DNA from 3 places in the Devosia beringensis genome. Region 1 is predicted to be linked to each of the others. Evidence: riboswitches for the same ligand, from Rfam matches in the RefSeq annotation. Region 1 holds a riboswitch; each other region holds the start of a gene.

What was found. Region 1 has a riboswitch for cobalamin ahead of cobW (cobalamin biosynthesis protein CobW). Riboswitches for the same ligand answer to the same signal wherever they lie in the genome.
Region 2: it holds a riboswitch for cobalamin, as region 1 does, so the genes downstream of both, GDR53_RS14915 (energy-coupling factor ABC transporter permease) here and cobW (cobalamin biosynthesis protein CobW) in region 1, are expected to answer to the same signal.
Region 3: it holds a riboswitch for cobalamin, as region 1 does, so the genes downstream of both, GDR53_RS16440 (ABC transporter ATP-binding protein) here and cobW (cobalamin biosynthesis protein CobW) in region 1, are expected to answer to the same signal.

What each region holds. Positions count from the first base shown of each region.
Region 1 covers NZ_CP045422.1:800,281-804,549, reverse strand. The annotation lists partial or broken gene GDR53_RS03985 (ATP-binding cassette domain-containing protein) at 1-192, opposite strand, end outside; gene GDR53_RS03980 (zinc ABC transporter substrate-binding protein) at 351-1,361, shown strand; gene GDR53_RS03975 (DMT family protein) at 1,393-1,689, opposite strand; gene GDR53_RS03970 (DUF2164 domain-containing protein) at 1,843-2,097, opposite strand; cobalamin riboswitch at 2,299-2,479, shown strand; gene cobW (cobalamin biosynthesis protein CobW) at 2,610-3,665, shown strand; gene GDR53_RS03960 (endonuclease/exonuclease/phosphatase family protein) at 3,753-4,269, shown strand, end outside.
Region 2 covers NZ_CP045422.1:3,064,142-3,068,410, reverse strand. The annotation lists gene GDR53_RS14930 (thymidylate synthase) at 1-358, opposite strand, end outside; gene GDR53_RS14925 (YdeI/OmpD-associated family protein) at 583-783, shown strand; gene GDR53_RS14920 (DUF1003 domain-containing protein) at 787-1,377, opposite strand; gene GDR53_RS14915 (energy-coupling factor ABC transporter permease) at 1,491-2,171, opposite strand; cobalamin riboswitch at 2,225-2,435, opposite strand; RNA gene ssrA (transfer-messenger RNA) at 2,508-2,864, shown strand; gene GDR53_RS14905 (SspB family protein) at 2,976-3,464, shown strand; gene GDR53_RS14900 (ribbon-helix-helix domain-containing protein) at 3,474-3,710, shown strand; gene GDR53_RS14895 (AsmA family protein) at 3,707-4,269, opposite strand, start outside.
Region 3 covers NZ_CP045422.1:3,371,186-3,375,454, forward strand. The annotation lists gene GDR53_RS16435 (Tex family protein) at 1-1,571, shown strand, start outside; cobalamin riboswitch at 1,723-1,941, shown strand; gene GDR53_RS16440 (ABC transporter ATP-binding protein) at 2,223-3,026, shown strand; gene GDR53_RS16445 (ABC transporter substrate-binding protein) at 3,056-3,985, shown strand; gene GDR53_RS16450 (FecCD family ABC transporter permease) at 4,132-4,269, shown strand, end outside.

The sequences.
Region 1 (4,269 bases):
GGTATCGGGCTTGAGCACGCCGGTCGCCAGCTTGGCCGTGGTCGATTTGCCCGACCCGTTTGGCCCAATCAGCGTCACGATCTCGCCGCGCGCAATGGTCATGTCGACCCCGCTGACCAGCCGGCGCCCGCCGCGTGACACGCCGGCATTGCTCAGCGTGATGAGGATTTCCTTGTGTGCCCGCGCGTCCATAAACCAGTCCATCTGTTGTTGGGGCGCCCGGGTGCCACGTCGCCATGCGCTATCCACAGCCCCCTTGACGGCTGTTAATACGTTATAGCATAACACCGCCGCAAGCGTAACAACATTACATATGCTGCCCCCCATCCTGTTGCCAAGAGGTTCCGCCGATGAAACTGCTCGCCCCGCTCACCCTGCTGGCCACGGCGCTCCTCACCTCCACCGCCTTTGCCGCCCCCAATGTCGTGGCCTCCATCAAGCCGGTCCATTCCCTGGTTGCTGCTGTCATGGCCGGCGTCGGTGAGCCCACCCTCATCGTCAAGGGCTCGGCCTCGCCGCACACTTATGCGCTGCGCCCCTCCGATGCCGGCGCGCTGGAATCTGCCGACATTGTCTTCTGGACCGGCCACGGCATGGAGCTCTTCCTGGCCGATGCGCTCGACACCCTTGCCACCAATGCCGCTGTGGTCGAGCTCGCCGACGCCCCCGGCATCACCCTACTGCCCGTGCGCGAAGGCGGCGCCTTCGAGGCGCATATGCATGAAGGCGAGGAGCACGACCACAGCGGCGAAACCGCTGAAGAGCACGCTGCCCATGCCGACGCAGCTGAGCACACCGACCACGCCGCCGAGGACGATCATGAGGGCCACGACCATGACGAGCACGGCGAGGGCGATATGCATTTCTGGCTCGATCCGCAGAATGCCAAGCTGATGGTCACCCAGATCGCCACCACCCTGGCCACCGCCGATCCGGACAATGCCACGGCCTACCAGGCTAATGCCGAGGCCGAGCTGGTCAAGCTCGACGAATTGCAGGCCGAGCTGGTCACCACAATGGCGCCGGTCGCCGACAAGCCCTTCATCGTCTTTCATGACGCCTATCAGTATTTCGAGGCCCGCTTCGGCCTCGACGTGGCCGGTTCGGTCACCGTCAGCCCCGAAGTGGCGCCCGGCGCCGCCCGCATTGACGAACTCAAGGCCAAGGTCGGCACGCTCGGCGCCACCTGCGTCTTTGCCGAACCCAATTTCGAGCCGACCATCATCTCGGCCATCATCGAGGGCACCTCGGCCAAGGCCGGTGTGCTCGACCCCGAAGGCGGCGCGCTGACCGAAGGCGCCGACCTCTATCCCACCCTGCTGCGCGGCCTTGCCACTAGCCTGGTCGATTGCCTGGGCTAAATGACTCCGCCAGTCCGGTCCGCCGGGCTGGCTATTTCAGCGGCCCCTTGAAGATGAAGAACGCCCCCAGAGCGATCATGGCAAAGCCGATGCCGTGGTTCCAGGTGAGTTTTTCGCCGAGATAGAACACCGCAAACAGCACGAAGACCGACAGCGAGATCACCTCCTGGATGGTCTTGAGCTCGGCCCCCGAATAGACGCCATAGCCGATCCGGTTGGCCGGCACGGCCAGCCAATATTCGAAAAACGCGATGCCCCAGCTGATCAGCACCGCCGCCCACAGCGCCGCGCCGGGCCATTTGAGATGCCCGTACCAGGCAAAGGTCATAAACACATTGGATGCAAGCAGCAGCCCGATCGGGGCCAGCGTGGCGAAATTGAAGCCCAAGGCTTCCTCCTGAACAAACCGGTCAGAACCGGCGGCGCTATCTAGCCGCACTGTCTGCCCCCGGAAAGTCGGTTTCTTGCAGGTCTCGCCCGCTCAGCGGGTATGCTTGGTCTTCTGCTCGAGCGCGTAGAGGTCGTCATGCAGGCTGTCCATCCGCTCCTTGAGCGCGCTCTGGGCGTCATAGACCCCGCGATTGTAGTAATAGGCGCCCATCTTCTCCGCGAAGAACGCCATCAGCATTTCCGCTGGTATGCTGCCGATCTCCTGGTCGAGTTCCTCGCGGAAATAGTCCTTGATCTCGCCGACAATGGCCTTGGTTTCGTCCTTGCTGAACTTGATCGGCTTCATCGCACATCTCCTGGCTGTGTCCTGATCTAGCCCGAGTCGCTTGCCGCTGCCGGGGCTGAAATTGCTGCTTCGGCGCCGCTCTCGGCTTGACGCCAGCCGCGTTTTCCGTGCAACGGCCGGCCAGACATTGCAGTTGCCGCCGTTTGGTGGCACACCACCTCTCGTGTTGGTTCCCGAAGGCCCCGTGCCGGAGGGATACCCGGTTCAGGCGTTTGACGCGCCTGTGCTGGACTAAGGGAACACGGTGCGACGTACCCATCAGGGCGCAATACCGTGGCTGCCCCCGCAACTGTAAGCGGTGCATTCCCCTCAATTGCCACTGGCAGCCTAGCTGCCGGGAAGGCGAGGGGCGTGGTGATCACCGCGAGCCAGGAGACCTGCCATCACACCATCCGGGCGCAGAGCCCTTAACCCTTTGTGCCGTCGGGTGGACGGCCAGGAGATGTCATGACGCAGACCCTATGCTGCCCCAATTCAGTTCTGTCCCGCACTCGCCTTGAGGGTGTGTCCGCATGAGCAAGATCCCCACCACCGTCATCACCGGCTTTCTCGGCGCCGGCAAGACCACCCTGGTCCGCCATCTGCTGGCCCATGCCCCCAAGGGCAAGCGCATTGCGCTGATCATCAACGAGTTCGGCGATCTCGGCGTCGACAAGGATATCCTGGCCGGCTGCGGCGATGAAACCTGCCGCGAGGAGGATATGATCGAGCTCTCCAACGGCTGCATCTGCTGCACCGTAGCCGACGAGTTCATTCCCACCATGCAGGCTTTGCTGGCCCGCCCCGACAAGTTCGATCACATCATCATCGAAACCTCCGGCCTGGCTTTGCCCCAACCGCTGATCCGCGCCTTCAACTGGCCCGAGATCAAGGCCCAGGTCACCATTGACGGTATCGTCACCGTGGCCGACGCCGCCGCTTTGGCAGAAGGCCGCTTTGCCAGCGACGAGGCCGCCGTCGACGCCCAGCGCCGCCAGGATGAAATGCTCGATCACGAGACCCCTTTGGGCGAACTCTTTGAGGATCAGCTCTCGGTGGCCGACCTTGTCGTCATCAACAAGGCCGACCTGCTCGATGCCGCCATGCTCGACAAGGTCGAGGCCAATATCCGCGCCGAACTGCGCCCCGGCGTCGGCGTCATTCGCGCCAGCAATGGCCATGTCGATATCGCCGCTCTGCTCGGCCTGGGCATGGGTAGCGAGGACGACATTGCCAACCGCCCCAGCCATCACGAGCTCGAGCACGGCGGCCAGACCCACGAGCACGACGATTTCGACAGCTTCTCCATCCGCCTGCCATCCATCGCCGGCAAGGACGAGCTGCTCGCCATCATCGAGACCACCATGCGCGAGCATGACGTGCTGCGCCTAAAGGGCTTTGCCGCCGTTCCCGGCGCCAATGCCCGCCTCGCCATCCAGGCCGTCGGCCCCCGCGTCAGCGCCTATTTCGACCGCCCCTGGAAAGACGGCGAAAGCCGCGACACCGCTTTGGTCGTCATCGGCGAAAGCCCCCTCGACCGCACGGCGATTACCGCGAGCCTTGAACGGGCCGTCAAGATCGCCGCCTGATCGGTATTGCCCCGTCATGCAAGCGTGGGCCTCGCATGCTAGTCTTGTGCTGCAGTTTTGCAGAAACACTCAAGCGCGAGGCCCACAATGGCACAGTTGCTCAGTTTCACTACCTGTAACCTCTACAATCTCAACTTACCCGGCAAGGCGATCTATTCGGATGCGGACGGTTGGACCACGGACCAATACAATGCCAAGATCGCCTGGCTCGGCCGGTCCCTTACCGACATGCGGGCCGATGTCTTCGGCTTTCAGGAGCTCTGGCACGCCGACGCGCTTGCCGATCTCATGGCAAGGGCCGGCATTGCCGATAGCCATGTTCCGCTCGTGCCCCCCGATCACGATGGCGGCCGGATCGTCTGCGCTGGCGCTGTTCGAAAGGACATTCTGGAGGACGAGCCCGAATGGATTTCCAGCTTCCCGGACAATTTCAAGCTGCAGGACGAGGGCGACGACGAGCAGACGCCCGATATCCTGGTCCAGATTCGCGGCTTTTCCCGTCCGATTCTGCACTTCACCATCCGGCCGGTCGCCAGTCAGGCTGCCATCCATGTCTTTGTCGTGCATTTCAAATCCAAGGCGCCGACCCGGATTTCCAGCAATG
Region 2 (4,269 bases), 1.8 Mb from region 1:
TGATCGATTCAATCACCTGCGCCAATTGGTCGATCTTGCGGCCATCGGGCGCCGGCCAGCTGCGCCACTGCGACCCGTAGACTGGGCCCAGATCGCCATTTTCGTCGGCCCATTCGTCCCAGATCTTGACCCCGCGCTCCTGCAGCCAGCGCACATTGGTCTCGCCGCGGATGAACCACAGCAATTCATAGATGATCGACTTGATATGCAGCTTCTTGGTGGTCAGCAGCGGAAAGCCCTGCGCCAGGTCAAAGCGCATCTGGTAGCCGAACAGGCTCCGCGTCCCGGTACCGGTACGATCGGCCTTGTCGGTGCCGTGTTCAAGGATGGTGGCGAGAAGCTTGAGATAGGGCTGCATAGCCTTTCAATACCGCGATTCGCTCGCCGCTTCGATCCGTGATCAGCGTGGCGCCCGGTAGGTGAATACCGCCAAGCGTCCTGACAGGACGTGTCAGCAATGCTTTAATAGCTTGGCCGCGATCGTGATTGAGGGGGCGATATGGTCGCTGAACACCTTCGTCACCAGGTCGATGAGGAAACAAGATGAGCCCGGTCCTGCGGCCTTTGCGGCCACGAGAAGCGATGCCCGACTTCGTCCGGGAGGCGCTCGACGCCCGCGGCCTGCTCCAGGCCTATGAGGCCCGCCCGCCCTATCAGCGCAATGATTACCTGCTGTGGATCAACAAGGTGAAGCGCGACGACACCAAGCGCAAGCACCTTGAGCAGATGCTCGCCGAACTGCGGGCAGGCGACGTCTATATGGGCATGGCCTGGAAACGCTGACTCTCAGGCGGGTTCTGCACCATCCGGCTTGGCACCGTCCCCAAGATGGCCCTGCACCAGGCGTGTCAGCAGGGCGATCTGCTCCTGCTGCTGGCCGATCAGCCGCTTGAGATCGTCATTGCGCATCTGGTCGATCTTGTCATGCAGCGCCATGATCTCGATCTCGGCCTTGAGATTGCACTCGTAGTCGTGGCTGGTGACGAGGCGATCCTTGGCCGATTGCCGGTTCTGGCTCATCATGATGACCGGCGCCTGGACGGCCGCCAGCATCGACAGGATCAGGTTGAGAAAGATGAAGGGATAGGGGTCGGGTGCCCCGCCGGCCAGCAGCAGATTGCTGGCCACCCAGGCCAGCAGGGCCACGCCGAAGATGATGAGGAATGTCCAGGAGCCGCCAAACGAGGCCACGCCATCGGCCAGCCGCTGGCCGAAAGTGGCGTCCTCGTCAAAGGTCTTGCTGGTGTCCAGCGAGAGGGTCTGCCGGCTCAGCGCCTTTTCCAGCACATGCCGCTCGCGCGCATTGAGCGCGGTCTCGCCCTTGTCCAGAAACCGCTCTGCCGCGTGACCGAGCTTGTCAGATGTCGTCGTCGCCATGCCAGCCTCACCACATTAGTGCTGGCCGGACTATACCCCGATCGCCCCTGCCACGGCGTTAAAACGGCGACATGCAGGGGTGGCGGCCCCAAGTTTTGGGACCGCCTGAATGCCTAGACAGCGGGACTGTAGAGCCGGTTGTGCAAAAGCGGCAGGCCCTTGAAACCGCCGGTCAGCTTGGCCAAAGCCAGTACGCCAAGGTCGATCAGCGGCTCCAGCACGATCACCAGCATATAGGCGGCGCCGAAGCTGGCCGTGGCTGCCAGGTTCTGTGCCCCGAGACCGCCGCCATAGAGCGACCAGAAGGCAACCCAGGCGACCGTGCCGCCCTGATAGGCGGTCGACAGCATGAGCGCCTGGCCATAGCCGACATCCTTGTAGGCCGTGGCCTGCGGAATGATGCGCTTGGCCAGGAAGGTCATGGCATAGAGCGGCACGAGCAGCGTGGTGACGTTCATGCCATATTGCGGCAGGTCGAAGGGCGCAAAGAACAGGCCCTGCAGCAGCAGGCCCAGGGCGAGGCCCAGCCCGGTCGCGCCGGCGCCAAAGATCAGGAACAGGGTCGAGCCCAGGATCAGGTGGACTTCCGACACGCCGACGGCATGGTGTGGAAACACCTCGAAGAAGCTGAACACCAGCGCCGTGGTGCAAAGGCTGCGCAGCGCCAGGGCGCCGGCGCCTTCGGTGCGAATCGTGTCGAGCGCCATCTTGGCGGCCAGCCCGAACGATCCGGCGGCCGTGGCGTAGCTCAGGGTAATCTTGGCACCGTCAACGATGCCCGGTTCGATATGCATGTCTGGCTCCTCTCCGCACCCACCGTGCGGCCTGCTGTCGTCAAAGAGCACTGCTGTGCTCGCATGTGATGGCAGGTCTCCTGGCTCACGGATTGCATCGGCACGCGCCTTCCCGACCTGGCGTCAGTGGCATTTTGCGGCCGAAAACCGTTTACAGTTGCGGGGGCAGCCACGGTTTTGGCTCCTGATGGATACGCCGCACCGTGTTCCCTTTTCATCCGCCCCGCGCATGCGGGGGCGAAAACCATCACGATGACGTTAGCGCATGACGCCGTACCGGGACAAGCGCCATGCGGGGGCCGGTGTACCGCCGGGATCACGCAGAAATTTGTCGCAGCATTTGCATCGCACCGGCAGCGCGCCTATATAGGGATTGCTCGCAAGAGCTATGGCGATAAATTGTCATCGTAATAAGCCATTCGGACCCGGGGGCAGTACCCGGCGCCTCCACCATCTACCCCTTTTCGGGGCAGCCAATGGGGGCGAAACAGGATCGACGAGGGTGTAAAGGGTGTGCTTTTGCTCGGTGAGGTACCACCGTTATCGGTCCGAAACTTATAGTTGCAAATGACAACAATAAGGCTCCAGTCGCTCTCGCTGCGTAAGCAGTGCTAGCATTGGGAAATTAAGTCCTCCACCCCTAGCCGGGTGACAGGCGGGGTTCGCAGGCACCTGGCAACAGAAGCCTGCACTTGCATTTTCAGGTGCCGGGCAGCCGACAAGCTTTAGTTCTTGAAATCGCACGGAACGTAGGGCTGATATGGGCCGTTCGGGATTCTATCTCTCAGCACCGGAAGGGTGACCATGGCCGAAGACCACATGCGCTACGATATTCTCGCTCAGGAAGCCCTGCGCGGCGTCGTGCGCAAGGTATTGGCGGAAGTCGCCAGGACCGGCCTGCCGGGCGAACACCACTTCTTCATTTCCTTCCTGACACGTGCCCCTGGCGTGCGTCTGAGCGAAAAACTGCTCGGCCAGTATGACAAGGAAATGACCATCGTCATCCAGAACCAGTATTGGGACCTCAAGGTTTCCGAGACCGGTTTTGAAGTCGGCCTCTCTTTTGACGGCATTCCCGAAACCCTCGTCATCCCGTTCTCGGCGGTCAAGGGCTTCTTTGATCCGTCGGTCCAGTTCGGCCTGCAGTTTGATCCGCAGACCGCGCCGGGTGCCGAAATGGTCGAAGCTGCCGAGGACGACGCCGTCGAGGCAGAGGCCGGCACAGCCGGCGCCGAAGGCGAAAAGCCCGGTGAAAAGGTCGTCAGCCTCGACGCTTTCCGCAAGAAGCCCTGACTCCTGCCGATGGACAAGCGCTCCCTGTCCATCGCCGGCCACCGCACGTCCATTGCGCTCGAGCCCGAATTTTGGGCGGCGCTGGAACTGATGGCGGGTGAGGCCGGACAAACCATGACCGCCCTGATCGCCAGCATCGACGCCGACCGACAGACCACCAATCTGTCATCGGCGGCGCGCCTGGCCGTGCTCGACTGGTATCGCCGCAAGGCGGAGACACCGGCTGCAGGCAGCACGGCGCTCTAGGTACCGGGCAGGCCTGTCGAGGGCGGCAGCTGCGGCGGCGGCAGACCCAGATAAAGCGGCCCTGACGGCGCAGGATTGGCTTGTGCCGGCTCGGAAGCGGGCGGTGGCGCCTCGAGCGCCTGCTGTGCCGCGGCTTCCTCGGCCAGCCGCGCCGCCTCTTCGGCCGCCGCCCGCGCCGCGGCCTCTTCGGCCGCCCGCCGCCGCTGCTCGGCAATCAGCCGGTTGCGCTCCTCAGCCGCCGCGCGCTGCCGTTCGGCATCGGCTGCCCGCAAGGCCTCGAGGCGATCGACTTCCAGCTCATTGGCCCGCACCTGGATGGCGGCCACCATTTCATCGAGGTCAAGCTGCGCCATGGGGGCCAGCAGCGTGCCGCCGATCCGGCTGAAGATGCGGGCCGTATCGGCGCCGATCAGCCCGCCGGCATCCTCAAAGCCATTGGGCGTCAGGGCGAATTCGCCCCCCAGGCCCAGGCTTTCCAGCCCAAGGGTCAGATCCCCGGCCAGCCGCGCTCCGGCGCCATCGACGAGGAAATTGGTCAGCCGTAGCACGCCCCCGGCAA
Region 3 (4,269 bases), 1.5 Mb from region 1:
ACGTCACCGACCCGGTCAAACCAGCCGAGCGCTTTGTCGCGGCAGCGCTGCAGGCTCAGGGCAGTGGGGCAGCCGACCTCTGGCTGCGCGAGGTCGCCGGCTGGGCCTGGCGCACGCGGCTGCGCGTCTCGCTCTCCATCGATCTCATGGTCGAGCTGCGCGAACGGGCCGAGGTGGAAGCCATCGCCGTCTTTGCCCGAAATCTCAAGGACCTGTTGCTGGCCGCGCCGGCCGGCGCCCGCGCCACGATGGGACTCGATCCGGGCATCCGCACCGGCGTCAAGGTCGCGGTCATCGATGCCACTGGCAAGGTGCTCGATACCGAGACCGTCTATCCCTTCCAGCCGCGCAATGATGTCATGGGTGCGCAGGCGGCGATTGCGGCGCTGATCAAGAAGCATGGCGTGCAGCTGATCGCCATCGGCAATGGCACCGGCAGCCGCGAGACCGAAAAGCTGGTGGCCGACCTTACCGAGCGCCTGCCTTCGCCAAAGCCGACCAAGGTCATCGTCTCGGAGGCCGGCGCCTCGGTCTACTCCGCCTCGGCTTTGGCGGCTGCCGAGTTCCCCGATCTCGACGTCTCGCTGCGCGGCGCCGTCTCCATCGCCCGCCGCCTGCAGGATCCCTTGGCCGAGCTGGTCAAGATCGAGCCCAAGGCCATCGGCGTCGGTCAGTATCAGCACGATATCGACCAGTACCGCCTGGGCCGTTCGCTCGACGCGGTGGTCGAGGACGCGGTGAATGCGGTGGGCGTCGACCTCAACACCGCCTCTGCCCCGCTGCTGGCGCGGATTTCCGGCTTGGGCCCGTCCGTTGCCGAAGCCATCGTCAGCCACCGCGATGCCAATGGGCCGTTCCGCTCGCGCAAGGCCTTGCTGGAGGTGCCGCGCCTCGGCCAGCGCACGTTTGAACAAAGCGCCGGCTTCCTGCGCATTACCGGGGGCGCCGAGCCGCTCGATGCCTCTTCGGTGCATCCGGAGGCCTATGGCGTCGCCCGCAAGATCGTCGCCGCCTGTGGCCGTGATCTGCGCACCATCATGGGCGACAAGTCGGCTTTGGCGGGTCTGAATCCGCAGAGTTTTGTCGATGACCGCTTCGGCCTGCCCACGGTGCGCGATATTCTGTCCGAGCTGGAAAAGCCCGGCCGCGACCCGCGCCCAGCCTTCAAGACCGCGACCTTTGCCGAGGGCGTGGATGACATCAAGCACCTTAAGCCCGGGATGATGCTCGAAGGCACCGTCACCAATGTTGCCGCCTTTGGCGCCTTCGTCGATATCGGCGTGCACCAGGACGGGCTGGTGCATGTGTCGCAATTGGCCGACAAATTCGTCAAGGACCCGCATGAAGTGGTCAAGGCGGGCGACGTGGTCAAGGTCCGGGTGGTCGAGGTCGACGTGCCGCGCCAGCGCATCGGCCTCACCATGCGCAAGGAAATCGATGCCACCGCGCCCACGCGCGAACGCCCGCGCGACCAACCGCTGCGCGCCAATCAGCGCCCGCCGCAGGAGGCGCCGCGCAGCACCGGCTCGTTGGGCGACCGGCTGAGCGAAGCCATGCGCACCAAGAAATAGGCACGCGACGATATGGCCGGTCTCGGGAGGCGGCGTGCTGGCAGCGGCGCCGGCCCTTGCCGCCCTGGCAGGCGCCAGGGGAGGGAGGTTGTCCCGGATCGATCTGGCGGCACGAGGCGCTGCGCCCTTGACTTCAGGGAGCCAGGCTGGCTTGTTGCGCCATGTTGAAGGTTCCTTCGCGGCCTGCCGGCCAAAGGGGATTAAAAGGGAACACGGTGCGACGTACCCATCAGGGCGCAAAACCGTGGCTGCCCCCGCAACTGTAAGCGGTGAGTTCTGCTGGAATCGCCACTGATCCCAAGGGATCGGGAAGGCCCAGACAGCGCATAGACCCGTGAGCCAGGAGACCTGCCATCAACTTGTCTTCAACCCGGCCGGGGTGTGCCGCGGAGAACGATGATGGCGCATGACGACTTCACTGCTGGTCTATGCCTGATGGGTTCGCCTGGTCTGCCCCGCCTGTTAGCAGGGGGTTCCAGTGGGACAGGCGCGTCCATGCCACCACGATAGTTGCATCAGACAGCTTGGCCGATCGGCACAGCGCCAGCCTGTGGCCCAGATTTCACGTTGCAGATCAAAGATACGTAATGTAATAACATCACATTCGACGCGGCATTCGCGACGCGTGCTCAATCGTCTGCGGAGCCTGGCATGATCGCACTGCAACCTGCCGTCCCTGCGCGGCCCGCCGGCCTCAATGTGGACCAGCTGAGCTGGGGCCCGAGCCCGCAGCGGGCCATCATTTCGGGACTGCATTTTTCCGTGCAGCCGGGGCAGATGCTGGCCGTGGTCGGCCCCAATGGCGCGGGCAAATCCAGCCTTCTGCGCTGTCTTTACCGCTACCACCGGCCCACCGCAGGAATGGTGCGGCTTGACGGCGAGGACCTCTGGGCGCTCCGGCCCAAGGCTGTGGCGCGGCGGATCGCCACCGTGCTGCAGGAGCCGGCCAGTGACTTCGGGCTGACCGTGGCCGAAATCGTCGCCCTGGGGCTGGCGCCGCATCAGGGCCCTTTTGCCAGCGCCGATGAACAGCCGGTGCTTGAGGCGCTGGCTCTGCTCGATCTGACATCCCTGGCGCCGCGCAACTTTGCCAGCCTGTCGGGCGGCGAGAAGCAGCGCGTGCTGATCGCCCGCGCGCTGGTGCAAAAGCCCGACCTGCTGATCCTGGATGAACCGACCAACCACCTCGATATCCGCCACCAGCTCGAAGTGCTGGCCCTGCTGGCTGCCCTGCCGGCCACGGTCGTGGTGTCGCTGCACGATCTGGCCCTGGCATCCGCCCATGCGGATCAGGTTCTGGTGCTCGACCAGGGTCAGCAGGTCGATATCGGCCGTCCGCTGGACGTGCTGACCCCAGCGGCGATCGACAGGACCTTTGGGGTATCCACTACCATCGACAGTCATCCCGCCACCGGCCGTCCTCGCTTTTCTTTTCACCTTCCCCTCAAAGCCTAAGGAGCTTCTACGTGCGTTTCGTTCACACAATGCTGGCCACCGGCCTGCTCGTCGCCTCGGCGTCGGCAGCCCAAGCCTTTCCGGTCACCGTCAAGAGTTGCGACCGCGAGGTCACCTTCGCGGCGCCGCCGCAGCGCGCCGTCTCCAATGACGTCAACCTCACCGAAATGATGCTGGCGCTCGGCCTGAGCGACCGCATGGTGGGCTATACCGGCGTGTCGGCATGGAAGACGCTCGACGAAACCCTGCGCCAGGGCGTCGAGCAACTGCCCGAGCTGTCGCCCGACTATCCAACCAAGGAAGTGCTGCTCGGCGCTGATGCCGATTTCTACTTTGCCGGCTGGAACTACGGCATGACGGTGGGTGGCGAGGTAACGCCGCAGACACTCGCCGCCTTCGACATCGCCGTCTACGAGCTCACCGAGAGCTGCATCCACATCATGGCCAAATCCAAGGCCTCGATGGACGATATGTATGTCGATCTGCTCAATCTGGGCCGCATCTTTGGCGTCGAGGACCGCGCCCGTGCCCTGGTGGACGGCTACAGGCAGGAACTGGAGGCCTTCGCCGCCGCGCGTCCGGCGACCGCGGCGGCCCCGTCCGTCTTCGTCTATGACTCGGGGGAGGACATGCCCTTTACCGCCGGTCGCTATGCCATTCCCACGGCGCTGATCGAGGCAGCCGGCGGCCGCAATATCATGGACGATGTCGAGACCAGTTGGGTCGCGGTGGGCTGGGAGCCGGTCATCGAGCGCAATCCGGAGGTGATCGTGATCGTCAATTATGGGGATGTGACAGCCGAGCAGAAGATTGCCTTCATGCAGAACAATCCTGCCTTCTCAGCCATTCCCGCGGTGCAGAACGATCGCTTCGTCGTGCTGGATTATGTCGAGGCGACGCCGGGCCCGCGCAATATCGCGGCCATCAAGCGGCTGTCCGCCGCCTTCTTTCCTTGCTGACCAGGGTGGCCGGCCCCCTGGGGTCGGCCTTTTTCCGAAGGCGACAGACTTTGAGCCACCACAATCTCGTTGCCGGTCCCCGGCATGCCATCCTGCATCACCTTCCCCTGCTGACAGCAGGGCTGGCCATTGTCCTGGTTCTGGTAATGGTGGCCGGCGTCAGCGTCGGCGCCATTGCCATTCCGCTCGATACCGTCTGGGGCGTCATCGCCAGCCACCTGGCGCCCGGCAGTATGGATCCGACCTGGTCGGCCGGGCGGGACAATATCGTCTGGGAGGTGCGC